DNA from 2 places in the Zoogloea oryzae genome. Region 1 is predicted to be linked to the other one. Evidence: predicted binding sites of a transcription regulator. Region 1 holds the regulator's gene; the other holds the start of a gene.
The links. Region 1 encodes FNR, which switches genes on or off when oxygen is low (the NO sensors DNR and NnrR bind a similar motif). Its sites were predicted from a motif close to TTGANCTAGNTCAA; they were not measured.
Positions count from the first base shown of each region.

Region 1 (8,903 bases):
CCGGTGGCCAGGGTCGCGGGGTGGAACCTTCCCGCCCTGCAGGAGGACGAACCTAAATCCATCTTCTCGGGGCATACTTTGCCTATGTCAAATACGTTTACCCTCGACGCGGCGCTAGCCGAGGCCTTCACCCGCGACGCCCTGCTCACCTCCATCCACTCCGTGCTGCCCGAGCAGCGACAGGGGCAGCGCGACCTTCCCAGGCTCGCCGCGCGCCTCGCTGCGCTGGTGGCCGCCGCCGACCTGCCCGACCGGCTCGACGCCTGGCGGGCGCTGACCGCCTGGTTGGCCGGCGGTGCCCTGTGGAGCGATGTGTACATCGATTCGGCCGACGTGCACGGCTCTGCCACCCAGCGTTTCGCGGTGCTGATGGACGTGCTCGCCGCCCATCCCGACCTGGCCGCCGCGGTGCGCCGGGCGATCCGCTGCATCCTCGACGAGACCGACGGGGCCAACCTGTTCGGCGAGGTGGGGATTCCCAGCGACCGGGGCTTTCTGTCGGAGTTCGGCGACCGGCTGACCGCCAAGCTCATCCCGTCGCCCCGGGACGACCACGATCTTTCGCACCTGATGAGCCGCAGCTTCCGGCGCAACAAGGATCTGACCCTCATCCGTGGCCTGCAGCCGTCCACCTTTCAGCGGGCCGTGGATCTGCTGTTCCCGGCTGATGATCCGGGGATGAGCACGGCGCTGAAGGGCGCGATGGCCGATGGTTTCCGGCTGCTCCTGGCCCGGGTCCAGGGGCAGGGCCTGTCCCTCAAGCTGCGGGCCCGGGGCGAGCATCGGCCGGTGGCCCGCTCGCCCTTCCGGCGGCTCGCCGACAGCGGCGAGAATCTGCTTTGCGCCTGGGAGCAGGGCCGCGTGTCGATGCAGCTCGTCGAGGCCTGGCAGCTCGATCTGGCCGCCTGCCGGGACGAGATGCACCTGATCTCCACGCGCCTCGAATCCGAGGGCATCAGCGTGGATATCGTGTATGGGCTGGACGTGCTCGACCGCTGCCTCACGCGGATGGAGACCATCGTCGGGGTGATGGCCGCCGACCCCGGCTCGCCGGGGCCTGTCCTCTTGCTGCTCCAGCAACTGGCCTACGCGGCCCACGAGAGCGCCAGCCTGCGCCATCTGGTGCGGGCCAACTTGCAGCGCCTGCAGCGGCGCATCGTCGACCGCGCGGGCAAGACCGGCGAGCATTACATCGCTGAAAACAACGAGGACTACCGCCATATCTGGACAGCCGCTGCCGGCGGCGGGCTGCTGACGGTGGGCACCGCGGCGATGAAGATGACCGTCGCCGGCGCCGGGCTGGCGCTGTTCCTGGAAGGGCTTGGCTCCGGCATCAACTACGCGGTGAGCTTCCTGCTCCTCCAGGCGCTCGGGCTGATCCTCGCCACCAAGCAGCCGGCGATGACCGCCGCCGCCTTCGCGGCCATCATCCGTGACCGCAAGGGCAACGAGCGCCTCGACGTGATCGTCGATTACGCGGCGTGCATCTGTCACTCGCAGCTGGCGGCGACCATCGCCAACGTGGTGGTGGTGGCCTGCGGCGCCTACGCCTTCGATGCGGCGTGGCGCCTTGCCACCGGGCACGCCTTCCTCACCACCGACGAGGCCCGTTATGTCTTCCATTCCCTCAGCCCGGTCGATAGCGGGACAGTGTTCTACGCGGCGCTCACCGGGGTGATCCTGTACCTCGCGGCGCTGGTGGGTGGCTGGGTGGATAACTGGGCGGTGTATCACCGGCTGCCCCAGGCGATCGCCGAGCACCGGCTGGGCAACCGCTTCGGGCGGCTGCGCATGATGCGGCTCGCCGGCATCGTGTCGCGCAACATGTCGGGCTGGGCGACCAACATCTCCCTCGGGCTGATGCTGGGGATGACGCCGGTGCTCGGCAAGTTCTTCGGGCTGCCGCTGGATGTGCGTCACGTGACGCTCAACTCCGGCATCCTCAGCCTTGCCACGTCGTCCCTCGAGATGAAGTGGGTCGGCACCGGGCTGCTCACGCTGGCGGTGGCCGGCGTCGGGGTGATGTTCGTGCTCAACCTCGGGGTGAGCTTCGCCCTGTCGCTGATGACCGCCGTGCGCGCCTACGATCTGCCCAAGTCCGACCTGCGCGAGCTGCGCCGCCGTCTGTGGCATCGCCTGCGCACCCGGCCGCGGGATTTCCTGCTCCCGCCGAAGCGCCCGGCGGCTTCCTGAGGGTGCTGCGGGGAGGCTCAAGCTTGACGGCATCACGCCGTTAATCTCCCCGCGGCAGCCGGCCGGCTCATCCCGATGGGATCGAGGGCGGCGACCGCTCCGATCGATGCGTCCCACCCATGCGGTCCGTCACCGAGAGCCCCGAATGAATGCGCCCGAACGAAACCTCAAACTGACCAACCACCGCTCCGGCGAGCTTGCCGGCATCGTGCGGGTCAACGAAGAAATCAAGGCCATCGTCGCGACGGCCTTCCGGATCAACCTGATGGCCCTCAACGCCATCTTCCTGGCCAAGCGCGCGGGCAACGCCGCGCTGGGCTTCGGCGTGCTCTCCAACGAACTGCGCCGCTTCGCCCAGGATCTCACCCGACACATGGCCTCGCTGCGCGACATGACCTCCGGCTCGGTGGGCAGCGTCACCGGCGTCGTCCAGCAGCAGCGCAACTCGCGGATCCTCGCCGAGGCGATCCGCCTCGCCGGCGAGGTGCCCGGCGTGCGCGAGGCCCGCAAGCGCGGGATGGCGCGCCTGTCGGCCCAGCAGGTCAAGCTGCGCGCCCTCGACCTGCGCCTGCGCGCGGCGGTCGAGGAGACCCAGCAACTGGTCGAACTGGGCGGCGTGCTGGCCCGCTCGGCCAAGATCGAGGCGGCTTACGGCGGCGGGTTCAGCCCGGCGCTGATGCAGGTCTCGACGGATTTCGCGGAGGTGATCGCGCAGATCAAGCGATCCCTCGAAGTGCTCGGCAAGGAACGGCTCGTAAAGGACTAGGAACCCATGAAGCAGGCTCACTGTATCTTCCAGGAAGACGACCACCGCTGGCTGGCGATCGCGCGCGATGCGACCAAGCCGGGCTACATCATCGACACCAACGAATACGTGATCGTCGATGGCGAGGAGGCGCTGCTGTGCGACCCGGGCGGCATCGAGATCTTTCCGGCGGTCTTCTCGGCCCTGTCGGCAGAGTGCGACCCCACCAAGCTGGCCGGCCTGTTCGCCTCCCACCAGGACCCGGACATCATCTCGTCCCTGGCCCTGTGGCTGGAGTTCAAGCCGGATCTCAAGTGCTACACCAGCTGGCTGTGGCAGTCCTTCCTGCCCCACTTCGGCGGCGAGGACACCACCTTCGTGCCGATTCCCGATCCGGGCATGACCATCAAGCTCGGCAGCCTCGAACTGCAGGCCGTGCCGGCCCATTATCTGCACTCGTCGGGCAACTTCAACCTGTATGACCCGAAGGCCAAGATCCTGTTCTCCGGCGACATCGGCGCGGCGCTGCTGCCGCCCGACCAGGGCGGGCTGTACGTGGAGGATTTCTCCCGCCACATCCGCCACGCGGAAGCCTTCCACAAGCGCTGGATGGGCTCCGACCGGGCCAAGCGTGACTGGTGCGAGCGCGTCTCGCGGCTGGAGATCGACATGCTGGTGCCCCAGCACGGCTCGATCTACCAGGGCGCCGACGTGCAGCGCTTCATCAACTGGTTCGCGGCGCTGGAAGTGGGCGTGCTGCGCGGCTGAAGTTGAGGCCCCGCAAGGACGGGGCAGGGCGGATGCCCGAAAATGTCGTCAAGGCGTAACCCCATCCGAGGCGACATGTACCTGCTCATCAAGCATCTCCACATCACCTGCGTCGTGCTGAGCGGCGCGGGTTTTCTTTTGCGCGGCTGGTGGTCGATCACCGGATCGCCGCTGCTCAAGGCCCGGCTGACCCGGCGCCTGCCTCACGTGATCGACTCGTGTCTGCTCGCCAGCGCCATCGCTCTGGCGTGGATGGCCGGGCAATACCCCTTCGTGGATGGCTGGCTGACCGCCAAGGTGCTGGGCCTGCTGGCCTACATCGGCCTAGGTGTCGTGGCCCTGCGACCGACGCGGCCGCTCGGCGTGCGCGTGGTGGCGCTCGCCGCGGCGGCGGCCGTGTTTTCGTACATTGTGTCAGTGGCGCTCACCAAGAACCCGGCGGGCTGGCTCGCGCTCGTCTGATCAGATGGCGTGGTGGTTCAGCAGCCGCTTGAGCCCCGGGGTGTCAAGGATGCGGATGTGCTTCTGCTGGACCGCCACCAGGCCTTCTTCCTGGAAGCGCGAGAAGGCGCGGGAGACGGTTTCGAGCTTCAGGCCCAGGTAGGAGCCGATCTCGTCGCGGGTCATGCGCAGATGGAACTCGGACGGCGAGAAACCCCGCGCGGTGAAGCGCTGGGACAGGTTGAGCAGGAAGGCGGCGAGGCGTTCCTCGGCGCGCATGGAGCCGAGCAGCATCATCACGCCGTGGTCGCGCACGATCTCGCGGCTCATGATCTTGTGGAACTGGTGCTGCAGGCTCTCGACCTGACGCGACAGCTCTTCGAGGCGGCTGAAGGGGATCACGCACACTTCGCTGTCTTCGAGGGCGATGGCGTTGCACGAGTGGTGTTCGGTGCTGATGCCGTCCAGCCCCAGGACTTCGCCGGTCATCTGGAAACCGGTGACCTGATCGCGGCCGTCCTCCAGAATGACATCGGTCTTGAACGAGCCGGCGCGGATCGCGTAGATCGCCTCGAAGGACTCCCCGGAGCGGTAGAGATGCTGCTGACGCTTGATCTTGCGACGGCTGCCGACGAGCTCGTCGAGCTGGTTTATTTCCCGCGGGTCGAGCCCGAACGGCAGGCACAGCTCGCGCAGATTACACTGGGAACAAGCTGTCTTGATCTCGATAATTGTTGCTGGAATCGCAGAATTCATCTGTACGCTTACCACCTGGACTTGAGAGGATTTACCAACCTTTGGAGCCCTTTGATCCACATCAATACGATTACAGGATGATTCTGCGATCGTTTCGCGGAATTAATAGAAGCACGCCCATGAACGCGACTCAAAAAGATCTGATCTTCGACCCCGAGCTCATTCGCAAGTTTGATGTGAATGGCCCGCGTTACACTTCGTATCCGACCGCAGACCGCTTCGTCGAGGCCTTCAACTCCGACGCGCTGTGCGACTGGCTCGGCAAGAGGTCGATCGGCGGGATTGGCAAACCGCTCTCATTATACTTCCACATCCCGTTCTGCAATACGATCTGCTACTACTGCGCCTGCAACAAAATCATCACCAAGGATCACGGGCGCTCGGCCAAGTATCTGGAGTACCTCGAGAAGGAGGTTGATCTTCAGGTCGCCTGCCTGCAGGGCCCGCGGGAGGTGCTGCAGCTTCACCTGGGCGGCGGCACGCCCACCTTCCTGTCCCACGACGAGCTGCGCCAGCTGATGGGCATCGTGAAGAAGCACTTCACGCTGGTGCCCGACGGCGAGTACTCCATCGAGGTCGACCCCCGCAAGGTCGATGAAGCCACCGTCGCGCTGCTGGCCGAGCTGGGCTTCAACCGCATGAGCGTCGGCATCCAGGATTTCAACCCGGATGTGCAAAAGGCCGTCAATCGCGTCCAGAGCGAGGAAGAAACCAAGCTGGTGATCGACGCGGCCCGCGCCCACGGCTTCAAGTCGGTGAGTGTCGACCTGATCTACGGCCTGCCCAAGCAGAACGTTATCAGCTTCAACCGCACCCTTGAGCAGATCCTGGCCCTGTCGCCGGATCGCCTGTCGATCTACAACTACGCGCACCTGCCGAGCCTCTTCAAGCCCCAGCGCCGCATCGTCGACGCGCAGCTGCCGTCGGGCGAGACCAAGCTGCAGATCCTGCAGCTGGCCATCCGCCGCCTCACCGAGGCCGGCTACGTCTACATCGGCATGGACCACTTCGCCAAGCCGACCGACGAGCTCACCACCGCCCAGCGCCAGGGCCGCCTGCACCGCAACTTCCAGGGCTACTCGACCTACGCCGAGTGCGACCTGCTGGCCTTCGGCGTCTCCGCCATCGGCAAGGTCGGGCCGACGTACGCCCAGAACGTGAAGACGCTGGACGAGTACTACGACATCCTCGACACCGGCCGCCTGCCGGTGCTGCGCGGCATCGAGTTAACCCCGGACGACCTGCTGCGCCGGGCGATCATCCAGGCGCTCATGTGCCACTTCGAGCTGTCCATCGAATCCATCGAGATCGCCCACTTGATCGACTTCAAGAAGTACTTCGCTGCCGAGCTCGCCGACCTGCGCGAGATGGAGAAGGGCGGCCTCCTGAAGATCGACGACCAGTGGATCAGCGTGCTGCCCGCTGGCCGGATGCTGGTGCGGGCCATCGCGATGGTGTTCGACCGTTACCTGCGCTCCGACCGGGAGCGGACCCGCTACTCCAAGGTGATCTGATTCGCCGTCTGGTTGCTCCGGATCGTCAGGACTAAACTATGCGCCCCGTGACCTCGCGGGGCGCTTTTCATTTGCAGGGTTGAAACCATGCCGGAAACCGGTTACTTCGCAGTCTTCCTGATCGGCCTGCTGGGCGGCACCCACTGCGTGGCCATGTGCGGTGGCATCGTCAGCGCGCTCACCGTGCAGACGATCCAGATGCCCGGCCAGAAGCGTCGCGAGTGGCCGCTGCACCTGGCCTACAACCTCGGCCGGATCGGCAGCTACACCCTGGCCGGCGCGGCGATGGGCGCCATCGGCACGGTGGGCATGCTGTTCAACGACATCCTGCCGATCCAGCTCGCCCTGTACGTGGCGGCCAACCTGATGCTGGTGGCGCTGGGGCTTTACCTCACCGGCTTCACCCGCGCGCTGGCGGGGGTCGAGAAGCTCGGCCAGCGGCTGTGGAACCGCATCCAGCCGCTCACCCGGCGCTTCCTGCCGGCACGCTCGGTGGCCCAGGCGTTTCCGCTGGGGGCGCTGTGGGGCTTTCTGCCCTGCGGGCTGGTGTACAGCGTGCTGGCGACGGCCCTCGTCACCGGCTCGGCCGAGCGCGGCGCGGCGCTGATGCTGGCCTTTGGCCTCGGCACGCTGCCCAACCTGATGCTGGCGGGCCTGGTGCTCAAGCGCCTGCGCGACGTGGTGCGGAACCAGGCGGTGCGTACGGGGTCTGGACTGGTGGTGCTCGCCTTCGGCGTCTATGGTCTGGTGACGACGCCGTCGCTGGGCAGCAAGCTGTGGAATGGCGTGGTGTGCCATTTCTGACCCAACACTGGAGTACGCGGGATGAGCGAGCCGGCTGACGTGCGTTACGACCTGCCGGTGTCCGGCATGAGCTGCGCCGCCTGCGCGGTGCGCCTCGAAAAGGTGCTCAACCGCCTGCCAGGCGTCGACGCGAAGGTGAATTTCGCCACCGAGAAGGCCCGCATCACCGCCACGCCCGGCGGCGCGCCGGCCGCCGACATCCTCGGCGCGATCCGCAAGGCCGGCTTCGACGTGGCGCCCCAGGTGCTGGAGCTTGGCATCGGCGGCATGAGCTGCGCGGCCTGCGCGGCACGTATCGAGAAGGTGGTCAATCGATTGCCGGGCGTGGATGGCAACGTCAATTTCGCCGCCGAGACGGCCCGGGTGCGCTTCACCCCGGGGCTCACCGATCCGGCCGTCATCGTCGGCGCCATCGCCAAAGCCGGCTTCACCGCCACGCCGATCGCTGGCCGTGACCGGGAGGCGGAGCGGGCCCGCAAGGAAGCGGAGTTCCGCGCCGAGCTGCGGTTGTTCTGGATTTCGGCGCTGCTGTCGCTGCCTTTCCTGGCTCAAATGATCGGGATGCTCGGCGCCGGCGCAAGCGGCTCGATGCATCACGACGAGTGGCTGCCACGCTGGGCGCAGCTGCTGCTGGCGACGCCGGTGCAGTTCTGGATCGGGCGGCGTTTCTACAAGGGTGCGTGGTCGTCGCTGCTGGGCGGCGGCGCCAACATGGACGTGCTGGTGGCGCTGGGCACCAGTGTGGCCTACTTCTTCAGCCTCGCGGTGGTGCTGCTGGATCGACACGATCTGCACGTCTATTTCGAGGCCTCGGCCAGCATCATCACCCTGGTGTTGCTGGGCAAGCTGCTGGAAGCCCGGGCCCGGGCGCGCACTTCGGCGGCGGTCGAGGCGCTGTTGCGCCTGCAGCCGCCCACGGCGCGCATCGAGCGCGACGGGCAGATCGTCGAGTTGCCGGTGGAGCAGGTGGTCGCCGGGATGGTCTTTGTGCTGCGGCCGGGGGATTCGGTGCCGGTGGATGGCGAGGTGCTGTCGGGCGAATCGTCGGCCGACGAGGCGATGCTCACCGGCGAGAGCGTGCCGGTGGCCAAGGCGCCGGGCGACAAGGTCTTTGCGGCCACCGTGAATGGCGCCGGCGTGCTGCGCTGCCGGGCGGTGGGCGTGGGCGCCGAGACGCTGCTGGCGGGTATCGTGCGGCTGGTGGAGCAGGCTCAGGGCGGCAAGCCGGCGGTGCAGCGGCTGGCCGACCGCATCGCGGCGATCTTCGTGCCCACGGTGGTGGCGATTGCCTTCGCGACCTTCTTCGCCTGGTGGTGGATTGGCGGCGAGCTGGCGCCGGCGCTGGTCAATGGCGTCGCGGTGCTGGTGATCGCCTGCCCCTGCGCGTTGGGCCTCGCCACGCCGACGGCGGTGATGGTGGGTACGGGGCAGGGCGCCCGGGCGGGCATTCTGGTACGCAATGCCGAGGCGCTGGAGCTGGCCGAGAAGATCCGCACGCTGGTGGTGGACAAGACCGGCACCCTCACCGAAGGCCGGCCGGCGGTGCTGGACGTGCGCGTGGCGCCGGGCGCCAGTCGCGCCGACATGCTGGCGCTGGCGGCGAGCCTGGAAGAAACCAGCCATCACCCGCTGGCCCAGGCGGTGGTGGCTGCCGCGCGGGGCGAGAACCTGAGCTGGGCCGC
Region 1 is NZ_BSPX01000105.1:175-9,077, reverse strand. It holds gene QQK25_RS21055 (transporter-like protein) at 85-2,193, shown strand; gene QQK25_RS21050 (methyl-accepting chemotaxis protein) at 2,339-2,959, shown strand; gene QQK25_RS21045 (oxygen-binding di-iron domain-containing protein) at 2,966-3,706, shown strand; gene QQK25_RS21040 (SirB2 family protein) at 3,782-4,168, shown strand; gene fnr (fumarate/nitrate reduction transcriptional regulator Fnr) at 4,169-4,903, opposite strand; gene hemN (oxygen-independent coproporphyrinogen III oxidase) at 5,023-6,417, shown strand; gene QQK25_RS21025 (sulfite exporter TauE/SafE family protein) at 6,505-7,221, shown strand; partial or broken gene QQK25_RS21020 (heavy metal translocating P-type ATPase) at 7,243-8,903, shown strand, end outside.

Region 2 (10,984 bases), on a different contig from region 1:
GGCGAAGATCAGCAGGTTCTCGGCGCAGGTGAAATCCGGGTCGAGGCTGTCGATCTGGGGCACCACGCCGACCCGCGCGCGGGCCTCGCGGGCTTGCTCCGGCACCGGCAGGCCGCACAGGTGGATGCTGCCGCCGCTGGCGCCGGTGAGGCCCAGGGCGCAGCGCAGGGTGGTCGTCTTGCCGGCGCCGTTGGGGCCGAGCAGGGCGAAGCATTCGCCGGGGACGAGGTGCAGGTCGATCCCGCGCACCACCTCTCGGGCGTCGGCGCCGGAGCCGAAGCGCTTGACGAGGCCGTCGATCTGGAGCGGCATCAGGCGGGCGGCGGGGCGGTGTCGGTGAAGGACGGCCGGGCCAGCAGATCGGCGGCCCAGGCGGCGAGATTGGGGTGGGTGCTGCGCCAGTGCAGGTGCCCGAAGCGGAAATCCAGATAGCCCAGCATGCAGCCCACGGCGATGTCGGCGATGTTGATGGACGCGCCGCCGAAGCCCTTGCGCTGCACCAGGCGTTCTTCGAGTGCGGCGAGGCCGCGGTGGATCTTGGTGAGCTGGCGCTCGATGCCGGCCTGATCCTGCTTCTCGGGCGGGCGGTTGCCTTCGAGGAAGGCCGCCACGGCGGCGTCGGTGATGCCGTCGGCCAGCGCCTCGGTCTGTCGCACCGGCAGGCTGGCCAGGCGCTCGGCCGGCAGCAGCGGGGCGCCGCCGAGGGTTTCGAGATACAGCGCGATCACCGGCGAGTCGTACCACACCTCGCCGTCGTCGGCGACCAGCGCCGGCACCTTGCCCAGCGGGTTGTAGGACGGCACTGCGGTTTCGGGCAGCCAGGGGATGTCCACCTCGAGGGTGAAGGGCAGGCCCTTCTCGGCGAGGGCGACGCGGATCTTGCGCGCGTAGGGGCTGGTGAGCGATGCGACGAGCTTCATCGGATGGACCTCGGCGTAGCGGCCTGCGGGGCAGGCCGGGGTTGGCGGGCGCGGTGGATCACAGGGGTTTCCAGGCGCGTTCGATGATCTTGCGGATGATGTGCAGCTTGCCGTGGAAGAAGTGGTCGGCGCCAGGCACGACCACCACCGGCAGCTCCTGGGGGGCGGCCCATTCCATCACGTTGGCCAGGGCCACGGTCTCGTCGGCCTCGCCGTGGATCACCAGGGTGTCGTCGGGGACGGGCTCGGTGGTGTAGCTGCGCGCGCCGGTGACGGTGCCGGCGGCGGTGCCCACCAGCACGATGCGGCCAGCCGGGGTGACGCCTTCGGCCAGCCGGGCGGCGACGCGGGTCTGCACGTAGGCGCCGAAGGAGAAGCCGCCGAGCGCCAGGGGCAGGCCGCCCCAGCGGCTCTGGGCCCAGCTGATGACGGCCAGCATGTCCTCGGTCTCGGCGCCGCCGTGGTCATGGGCGCCCACGCTCTTGCCCACGCCGCGGAAGTTGGGGCGCAGGGCCGCGTAACCCAGGTCGCGGAAGACCCGCGCCAGGGTGTGCGCCACCTTGTTGGTGTTGCTGCCGTGGAACAGCGGGTGTGGGTGGCAGACCAGCGCAATGCCGCGCACCTGGGCCGGTGTGTCGATGATCAGCTCGATCGGGCCGTCGGGGCCGTTGATGAGGGCGGTTTCGGTGGCGGCCATGTCAGTTCCGCCCGGCCGTTCCGAAGGAACTGACTTCCCCCTTGGGGGGAAACGAGCACTGCGAGTAAGGGGGCTGTTTCATCTCAGATCTTCAAGCGTTCGACGACGCGGCCGTTCTGCAGGTGCTCGGCGATGATCTCGTCGATGTCGGATTTATCGACGAAGGTGTACCAGGTTTCTTCCGGGTAGACCACGAGCAGCGGGCCGTCGTCGCAGCGGCCCAGGCAGCCGGCCTTGTTCACGCGGATCTGGCCCTTGCCGTTGAGGCCCAGGGCGCTGATGCGCTCCTTGGCGTAGGTCTGCAGCTCGACCGCGCCGTGGTTGGCGCAACAGGTTTCGCCCTCGGCGCGCTGGTTGCAGCAGAAGAAAACGTGGTGCTGGAAGTAACTCATCGGGCGTCTCCGCAAATCGGGGGTGTTCTGGAAAGTGACGCGATTATCTGTCAATCGTTCCGCCGGCGGCGGATTTCAGCGCCCGTGATAAGGGTCGCGGGGCGTGCTTGCGCCCAGCAGGCCCAGGTAGGCAAAGGTGACGAAGGGCCACAGGCTGGCGGTGAGCTGGGTGAGCCCGTGGAAGTTGAGGAAGTTGCCCCGCTGGATCAGGGTCACGTCGCTGGGCAGGAAGGGGTTTTCCGGGGCCAGGTTGACCAGCGCGGTGCCCACCAGCAGGGCCATGCCGGCCAGCATGGTGTGGCTGCGGGCGGGCAGCAGCAGGCAGGCGGCGAGGACCATGGTGCCGGCGGCCAGCCCGATCTGCCCGCCGGGGGTGGCCCAGTGGAGCGGATCGCCCGGCGCAAAAAACGCCGACGAGGCGAGGGTCTTTGCGCCCAGCCCGAGCACCACCAGCAGCACCAGCGGCCACGGCGAGAACTGGCGCATCACGCAGCGCGCGGTGAGCCCCACGGCCACCAGCTGGCTGGCGGCGATGGCGGCCTCGACCTTCATGAAGCGGGTCGGGTTGAACTGCAGCGGGGTGGGCAGATCGAGCAGCCGGCGCAGGTCGCCGGTGGCGAACAGCAGGCTCTCGGGGGTGAGCAGGGTGAGCAGCCACAGGCCGAGCAGCACCAGCCCGATCTCGCCCACGTGGCCGGGCACGATGCGCCGCTGGCGCCAGCGCGTGAGGCCGCTGCGGGGGTCGAACAGGGCGCCGCTCCAGCGCCCACCGGCCAGCGCACCGAGGATGCCGCCCAGGGTGTTGCAGCCCACGTCCACGTTGGAGGGGACCCGGCTGGGCAGGAAGTTCTGCAGGGTTTCGACCGACAGGCTGAGGGCGAACGTGACCAGGATCGCCACCATCACCGCCCATCCCTTGGGCAGCCGCGACGGCATGGCCGCCACCAGCGCGAAGCTGAAGGGCATGATGCCGAGCACGTTCACGATGAGGTCGACCCGGCCGTAGTAGCGCGGCCAGGGCTGGTACAGGAAGTCGAACACCGGCAGCCCGGTGTCGCGCCAGCCGGTGAAGGGGTGCAGGCAGGCGTAGACGATCAGCACGCCGATGACGGCGGCGAACCAGGCGGCGAGGGGCGAGCTTCGGCGTGGGTGGGTGGGCATGGGGCCGGAGATTGGGCGGGTTGTCGCAATTCTAGCGGGTCGTTGGCGCGCGTGCCGCCGGGCGGGCGCTCGGGTTATGCTTGAGCGGCCTGCTGTCCGCCAATCACGCTTCACGCCATGCCCCAACGAATCGGCTTCGTCCTGCTGACCCACGCCAACACGCCGCAGGTCCGCCGCCTGATCGGCACGCTCGACCGCATGTTCGACGCGCCGCCCATCGTCTGTCACCACGATTTTTCGAAATCTGACCTGCCGGCCCGGAGCTTTGGCGCAAATTTTTCATTCGTGCGGCCCCACGAGGTGACCGGCTGGGGGCGCTTCTCGATCGTCGAGGCGACCCTGCGCGGCATCGAGGCGCTGTATGCCCGGCCCAATCCGCCCGACTGGTTCGTGCTGCTGAGCGCGGCGGATTATCCGGTGAAGCCGGCGGAGAAGATTCTCGCCGATCTGGCCGCAAGCCCCTTCGATGCCTTTGTGGAGCACCGGGAGATCAGCTACGAACGCCGCCGGGAGCCCGCCGACAAGATGTACTTCCGGCGCTACCGGACTTTCCGCTTCCATGTGGCGGCGCTGTTTGGCGGTGCGCCGGCGGATCGCTTCTTCACCCTCGAGCATCCGCTGCTGACGCGCCACTTCACGCCGTTTTCGGGGGATTTCCGCTGTTATTTCGGCAGCCAGTGGTTCTGCGCCAACGGCAAGGCGGCGGAGCACCTGCTGCGCTTTCACCGGGAGCAGCGCAGCCTGGCCGAGCACTACCGGCGCCAGGAGCGCTACCGGGTGATCTGCCCGGACGAGTCCTACATCCAGACCATCCTCGCCAACGACCCCGGGCTGAAGGTGGCGAACGACCCGCTGCGCTACATCGACTGGGTGGCGGGCGAGCCCCATCCGCGCACCCTGGGCTGCGCCGATCTGCCGGCGATCGCCCGATCCACCGCCCACTTCGCCCGCAAGTTCGACGTGGCGGTGGATGGCGCGGTGCTGGACCGGCTGGACGGGATCGTCGGCTAAGGGCCGACGGCGGGCCTAGTGCCCGCGGGCGAAGAGCTGGGCGGCGCCGGGCAGTTTGAGGGCAGCGAGCCTGGCCATCACGCCGTCCCAATCCACGGCATCGAGGGTGTTCTTGACCAGCAGGCCCAGGTCGGTCTCGCCTTCCATCAGCAGGCGGCGGCTGAAGAACAGGGTGTCCGGGTCTTCCTCGCGGAGTGCCAGGGCCAGGTAGTCGCGGGTCTTGGCCGAGATGGTGAGATCCGGGTCGTGCCCGTCGAACAGCGGGCTGAAGCCCCGCGGCCCGAAGGTGAAGCGCAGCGCCATGCCGGCGTCGGTCACCTTGAGCAGCAGGCGCTTGCCGGTGAGGGGTTCCAGGGTGTCGCGGGGCAGCAGGCGGTCGAGGGCCAGGTTGAGGCCGGTGACCAGCGCCAGGGTGGGCGGCAGTTGCGGCAGGCGGGCGCCCACGCGGGCGAAGGGACCGGGCAGGGTGAAGGCGGGGATTTTCATCGGCGAGCTCCGGGCTCAGAGGGTGACGAACTGTTCGACGCCCGGGCGGCCGTGCCAGAAGCCGTTGCACGGTTCGTCCGGCAGGAGCGGCAGGGCATCGGTGAGGGCATCCATGGGCGGAATGAGGCCATCCACGGCACGGCGGAAGAGATCGACGATCTTGCCGGTGTGCTCGCCCTGGGGGCTGATGCGCAGGATGTCGATGCCGTCGGCGACCACCGCGGGCAGGTCGGCCAGCAGGGTGTGCACGTGCGCCGACTGGGTCTGGATGCCGTTGAGGGTGAGGAAGGGCTCGCCCTCGCGGGTCTTGAGGGGGATGCCGTCGGCAAACTGCAGGCAGCGGAACTCGCAGGTGTCCTTCTGCAGGTTGAAGTGGCGGGCGGTGAAGCAGCGCGCCGAGTAGGCCAGCGGCAGGCGGCCGTGGGCGAAGATCTCGGTTTCCATGTCACGCCCGAGGCCGTGGCGCAGCTCGGCGATCTGCTTGCGCGACATCTCCGGCGGGGCGACCCAGCGGGTCGCGCCCAGGTCGGCGAACATGCCGAGGGTGACCGGGTTGAAGATGTTGAGCGTGGGGCCGGCGATCCAGTTGGTGACCGGCGCGTCGCCGCTGGTGAGAAGCTCGACCGCGCCCATGTCGTTGGCTTCGACGCGGAACGTGCCGTTGGCGACGATCCGGCGCAGGGTCTTGAGATCCGATTCGGATTCGACCAGCACCTGGCTCGACAGCACGACCTCCTTGCCGGCGCCGGCGAGCATCTCGGCGATCTCGATCCAGTCGGGCAGGCGCAGCTCATGGCGGCGGGAGCACACGGTCTCGCCGAGATAGACGACATCCACCGGCGCGTCCGCCATGTCGGCGTAGAAGGCGAGGGTGGACTGGCGGGGCCAGTAGTAGAGCAGGGGGCCGAGGGCGAGTTTCATCGGTGATCGGGCTTTCGGGCGGTTCGGGGGCGGCTCATTTCCAGGGGCGGTAATAGGCGCCCAGGGTGTGGCTCTGGCCTTCGGAGTTCTTGTTGAGGGCGTTCATCCAGGCGGGCTCGACGCGGAAGGGCTGCTTCTCGGCCAGCAGGCGGTCGATGGCGGCGCGCCACACTTCGGTCACCTGGGCCACGTAGGCCGGGCTGCGCTGGCGGCCTTCGATCTTGATGGCGCGCACGCCGATGCGGGCCAGCTCGGGCAGCAGCTCGAGGGTGTTGAGGCTGGTGGGCTCCTCGATGGCGTAGTAAGTCTCGCCGTTCACGTCGAAGCGGCCCTTGCACAGGGTGGGGTAGCCGGCCCGTTCGCCGTCGGCGAAGCGGTCGATGAGGATGCCGCCCAGGCGCGTCTCCATGCCCTTGGGGGTCTGTTCCCAGCGCACGTGCTTGCCCGGCGAGCAGGCGCCGTTGCAGTTGGGCGACTCGCCGGTGGCGTAGGCCGAGAGCGCGCAGCGCCCTTCCACCATCACGCACAGCCCGCCGAAGCCGAAGACTTCAATCTCGACCGGCGTGTTGGCGATCACCTGCTCCACCTGGGCTAGCGACAGCACCCGTGGCAGCACCGCCCGGGAGATGCCGAAGTGGCGGTGGTAAAAGTTGATCGCGTCGTAGCTGGTGGCCGAACCCTGCACCGACAGATGCAGGCGCAGATCCGGATGCACGCGCCGGGCGTAGGCCATCAGGCCCGGGTCGGCGAGGATCACCGCGTCCATGCCGAAGGCGGCGGCCCGATCCACGGCGCCGGTCCAGCGTTGCCAGTTGTCGGTCTGCGGGTAGGTGTTGAGGGCCAGCAGCACCTTGCGGCCGCGGTCGTGGGCGTAGCGCACGCCTTCGCCCAGGGCCTTGTCGTCGAAGTTGAGGCCGCTGAAGTTGCGGGCGTTGGTGGCGTCCTTGAAGCCGAGGTAAACACAGTCGGCGCCGTGGTCCACGGCGGTCTTGAGGGCGGGCAGGCTGCCGGCGGGGCAGACCAGTTCGATTTGGCGCGCTGAAGTCATGGGCAGTGGGGCGGCAGGAATGACGCGGCGGGACTATAGGCGCCCGTTGCCCGGTGCACCTTGACGGGGGTCAACGGGGGCGCGCAGGCGGCTGTGCCCCGAGTTGGTGCGTGGCGCGGGCCGGTGTTCCGGGTTTCCCTCTTTCCGCCCCCGGGCCCCTATAATCCGCGGATTCGCCAACGTTTTTTCCGTTTTTGCGCATGCTTCTCTGGTTCGTCATCGCCTACTGGCTGATCTCGGTGGCCATCGGCCTCGCCGCCGCCACGCGGGTCCATAACACCAAGGACTTCGCGGTGGCCGGCCGCCATCTGCCCTTCTACATGGTCACCGCCACGGTGTTCGCCACCTGGTTCGGTTCCGAGACCGTGCTGGGGGTGCCGGCCACCTTCCTCAACGAAGGCCTGCACGGCGTGGTGGCCGACCCCTTCGGCTCGTCGATGTGCCTGATCCTGGTCGGGCTGTTCTTCGCGGCGCCGCTGTACCGCATGAACCTGCTCACCATCGGCGACTTCTACAAGAAGCGCTACGGGCGGGGTGTCGAGGTGCTCACCACCGTCGCCATCGTGATCTCCTACCTGGGCTGGGTGGGGGCGCAGATCTCGGCGCTGGGGTTGGTGTTCAACGTGGTGTCGGGCGGCGAGATCAGCAAGACGATGGGCATGTGGATCGGCTCCGGCACCATCCTCATCTACACCCTGTTCGGCGGCATGTGGGCGGTGGCGGTCACCGATTTCCTGCAGATGATCATCATCGTGATCGGCATGCTGTGGATCGGCGGTGAGGTGAGCGGCATGGCTGGCGGCGTGGGGGTGGTGGTGAATCACGCGATGGAATCCGGCAAGTTCAACATGCTGCCGCCGCCGGATGCGAAGGAAGTGATCGCCTTCATCGCCGCGGCGATCACCATGATGCTGGGCTCGATCCCCCAGCAGGACGTCTTCCAGCGGGTGCAGTCGGCCAAGTCCGAAAAGATCGCCGTGTGGGGCTCGGTGCTGGGCGGCAGCCTGTATTTCCTGTTCGCCTTCGTGCCGATGTTCCTGGCCTATTCCGCCACGCTGATCGACCCGGAGATGGTCGCCCGCCTCATCGATTCCGATTCCCAGATGATCCTGCCCGAGCTGGTGCTCTCCAAGGCGCCGCTGTTCGCCCAGGTGATGTTCTTCGGCGCGCTGCTGTCGGCCATCAAGAGCTGCGCCTCGGCCACCCTGCTGGCGCCGTCGGTTACCTTCACCGAGAACATTCTGAAGCCCGCGCTGCCGCACCTCACCGACAAAAAGCTGCTGTTCTGGATGCGCGTCGTCACGCTGATCTTCACCGTGCTGGTCACCCTGTACGCCATGTTCTCCAAGGCGACGATCTTCAAGATGGTCGAGAACGCCTATCAGATCACCCTGGTGTCGGCCTTCATCCCGCTGCTGTGCGGGCTGTACTGGCGGCGCGCCACCAACCAGGGCGCGCTGGCCTCGATCTTCTGCGGCATTTCGGTGTGGCTCGGCGTGCATCTGGCCGGCGGCGACGACCCCTTCGTGCCGGCCCAACTGGCCGGGCTGATCGCCAGCATCGTCGGGATGATCGTCGGCTCGCTGGTGAAGCAATGGGTGCCCCACGACATCGACGTGCACGACCGCCTGCGCCACGGTCATCACGCCGCCGACCCCCACGGCGTGGCCCATGAGGGCATCGGCGTGGTACATCGGCATTGATTGGGTAGTGGGGATTGGGGAATGGGAAGTGGGGCGCGCGTTGAACCCGTTTCCCGTTTTCTGATCTGTTACCCAGGTAGCCGCAGCCGTCACGTCGCTTCAGCCACCGCCCACTCCCCATTCCCCATTACCCACTTCCCACTCCCCATCCCGCCATGACCGCCCAAGCCCTGCCCGCCGAGATCCCGCTCTTTCCCCTCGGCGTGGTGCTGTTTCCCGATGGCCTGCTGCAGCTCAAGCTGTTCGAGGCGCGCTATCTCGACATGGCGGCCCGCTGCATGAAGGCCAACGCGCCCTTTGGCGTGTGCCTGATCCGCGAAGGCGCCGAGGTGGGCGAGGCCGCGGTGCCCCACAACATCGGCTGCGTGGCGAGCATCGTCGATTGGGACATGTCCCAGCCCGGGCTGCTCTTCATCACCACCCGTGGTGGCCCGCGCTTCCGCATCGTCGAGCGCACCATTCAGCACGACAAGCTGCAGACCGCCCGCGTCGAATGGCTGCCCGAACCCGCGCCCCAGCCGGTGCCGCCTGCGCTTGCCGACATGCTGCCGCTGCTCCAGGCCATCGTCAGCGACGCCGGCGAGACGGTGTTTCCGCCGCCCCACCGCTTCGACGACGCCACCTGGGTCGGCTACCGCCTCGCCGAAGTCCTGCCCATCCCGCCCGAAGCCCGCGTGCGCCTGCTCGAACTGGACGACACGATCTCGCGGCTCGAGATCCTCCACACCTACCTCAAGCAGCACAAGCTGGTGGGCTGAGCTCGTTCCGGCGCAGAGCGTGGCTGATGGGGCCGGGGGCCGTCGTCAGGTGGGGGCCATGCGCAGGGGGGCGCCTGCGGGCAGGTCGGTCAGCCCATGTCGCACGGCCAGCCGCAGGAGATGGAAGTCGTTGTCGACGCCGAGTTTCTGACGCACCGACGACATGTGGTTGTGCACCGTCTTCTGGCTCAGATGCAGGCGCTGGGCGATGGCATCCACCGATTCACCGTTCACCGCCATGCGCAGCACCTCGAACTCCCGCGGGGTGAGCCGTGAAAGGGGCGCTTCCTCGGCCAGGGCCGCGCTCGCCACGCCCTGCGCCACCTCGGCCGACAGCACCCGGCGCCCCACGGCAACGTCGCGGATCGCCGTCAGGACCTCGCCCGGTTCGCTGTTCTTGGTGAGGTAGCCAAGGGCGCCTGCGCGCATCGCCTGAACGACGAAGCTGGGGTTGTCGTGCATGCTGACCACCAGCACCCGCAGCTGCGGTTCCCGCGCCAGCATGCGCCGGATGGCATCGATGCCGCTGCTCTCGCGCAGGCTCAGATCCACCATTGCCACGTCGACGCCGCCGCTTTCGCACAACCGCCCATAAGCCTCATCGGCGGTGGCCGCCTCGCCCACCACCACCAGATCCGTTTCTGCGTCGATCAGTCGGCGGTAGCCGGTGCGCACCACGGCGTGGTCTTCCACGAGCATGATCCGGATCATTGCAGGCCCGTCTCTGCCGCGCTGCCCGCGCCGCGCTCCGCTGTACCTGCCGGCTGCGTCACATTGGAGCGGTGTTTCTGCGGCAGGGTAGGACGTCTCCGCGGGCGGTGCTGTCCGCGTCTGGCGGCGGTGTGCCGGTCGGCCGTCGCCGCCTCGTGGGCCATCGGGCCCGTCGGGGCTTCGGTGAGGGCGTGTGTGGTCTCCTGCGCCCCTTGTGCGCCCCGGTTCTCACCAAGCCATTTCATCGCGTGCTCCTTTGGTTCTGCTGTCCTCGAACGGAACAGTGTGCAACGCCCGTGCCAGCCTGAGGCCGTTTTCAGGCCGGGAAAGTTTCCCGACGTTGCGGGGAGCATCTCCCGCGACAGGGGTAAAGCGCGCCTTGGATACTGGATTTAGCGCAGGGCGTTGGCATCACGGGAGGTCGATGGCCACGCGCAGGACATCACAACAATCCGGAGACAAGGAGTCCCCATGAAAGGAATCAATCAAGCCCGTCGGCTCAAGCCGGCCGTGCTGGCGCTTGCGCTGGCCACGCTGTGTGCAGGTGGCGCCCAGGCCGCTGGCAAGGCCGTCACCTGGGACGACATCCGCAACGACGACAAGACCCCGGGCGACGTGCTCACCTACGGCCTGGGCCTGAAGGCTCAGCGGCATAGCCCGCTCAAGACGGTCAACACGAAGAACGTGGCCGGCCTGGTGCCGGTGTGGAGCTTCTCGTTCGGCGGCGAGAAGCAGCGCGGCCAGGAGGCCCAGGCGCTCGTCCATGATGGGGTGATCTACGTGACCTCGTCCTACTCGCGGATCTACGCCGTCGAGGCCAAGACCGGCAAGCGCCTGTGGGAATACGAGGCCCGCCTGCCGGAAGACATCCGCCCGTGCTGTGACGTGGTCAACCGTGGCGCCGCCATCTACGGCGACAAGATCTACTTCGGCACCCTGGACGCCGGCATCGTGGCCCTCAACAAGGACACCGGCAAGGTGGTCTGGAAGAAGAAGTGGGGCGACCACAAAGTCGGCTACACCATGACCGGCGCGCCCTTCGTGATCCAGGACCAGCACAGCGGCAAGGTGCTGCTGGTGCACGGCTCGTCGGGGGACGAGTTCGGCGTGGTGGGCTGGCTGTTCGCCCGCGATCCGGAGACCGGCGAGGAAGTCTGGGCCCGCCCGATGGTCGAA
Region 2 is NZ_BSPX01000026.1:20,867-31,850, reverse strand. It holds gene QQK25_RS10185 (ATP-binding cassette domain-containing protein) at 1-312, opposite strand, end outside; gene QQK25_RS10180 (glutathione S-transferase) at 312-920, opposite strand; gene QQK25_RS10175 (alpha/beta hydrolase) at 979-1,617, opposite strand; gene QQK25_RS10170 ((2Fe-2S) ferredoxin domain-containing protein) at 1,701-2,009, opposite strand; gene QQK25_RS10165 (VanZ family protein) at 2,085-3,170, opposite strand; gene QQK25_RS10160 (beta-1,6-N-acetylglucosaminyltransferase) at 3,288-4,181, shown strand; gene ubiT (ubiquinone anaerobic biosynthesis accessory factor UbiT) at 4,197-4,667, opposite strand; gene QQK25_RS10150 (U32 family peptidase) at 4,683-5,588, opposite strand; gene ubiU (ubiquinone anaerobic biosynthesis protein UbiU) at 5,623-6,636, opposite strand; gene QQK25_RS10140 (high affinity choline transporter 1) at 6,837-8,339, shown strand; gene QQK25_RS10135 (LON peptidase substrate-binding domain-containing protein) at 8,495-9,097, shown strand; gene QQK25_RS10130 (response regulator) at 9,143-9,796, opposite strand; gene QQK25_RS10125 (methanol/ethanol family PQQ-dependent dehydrogenase) at 10,280-10,984, shown strand, end outside.
Region 2: a site for FNR is predicted at 6,697-6,710, ahead of ubiU (ubiquinone anaerobic biosynthesis protein UbiU). Genes of this name have one in related genera too.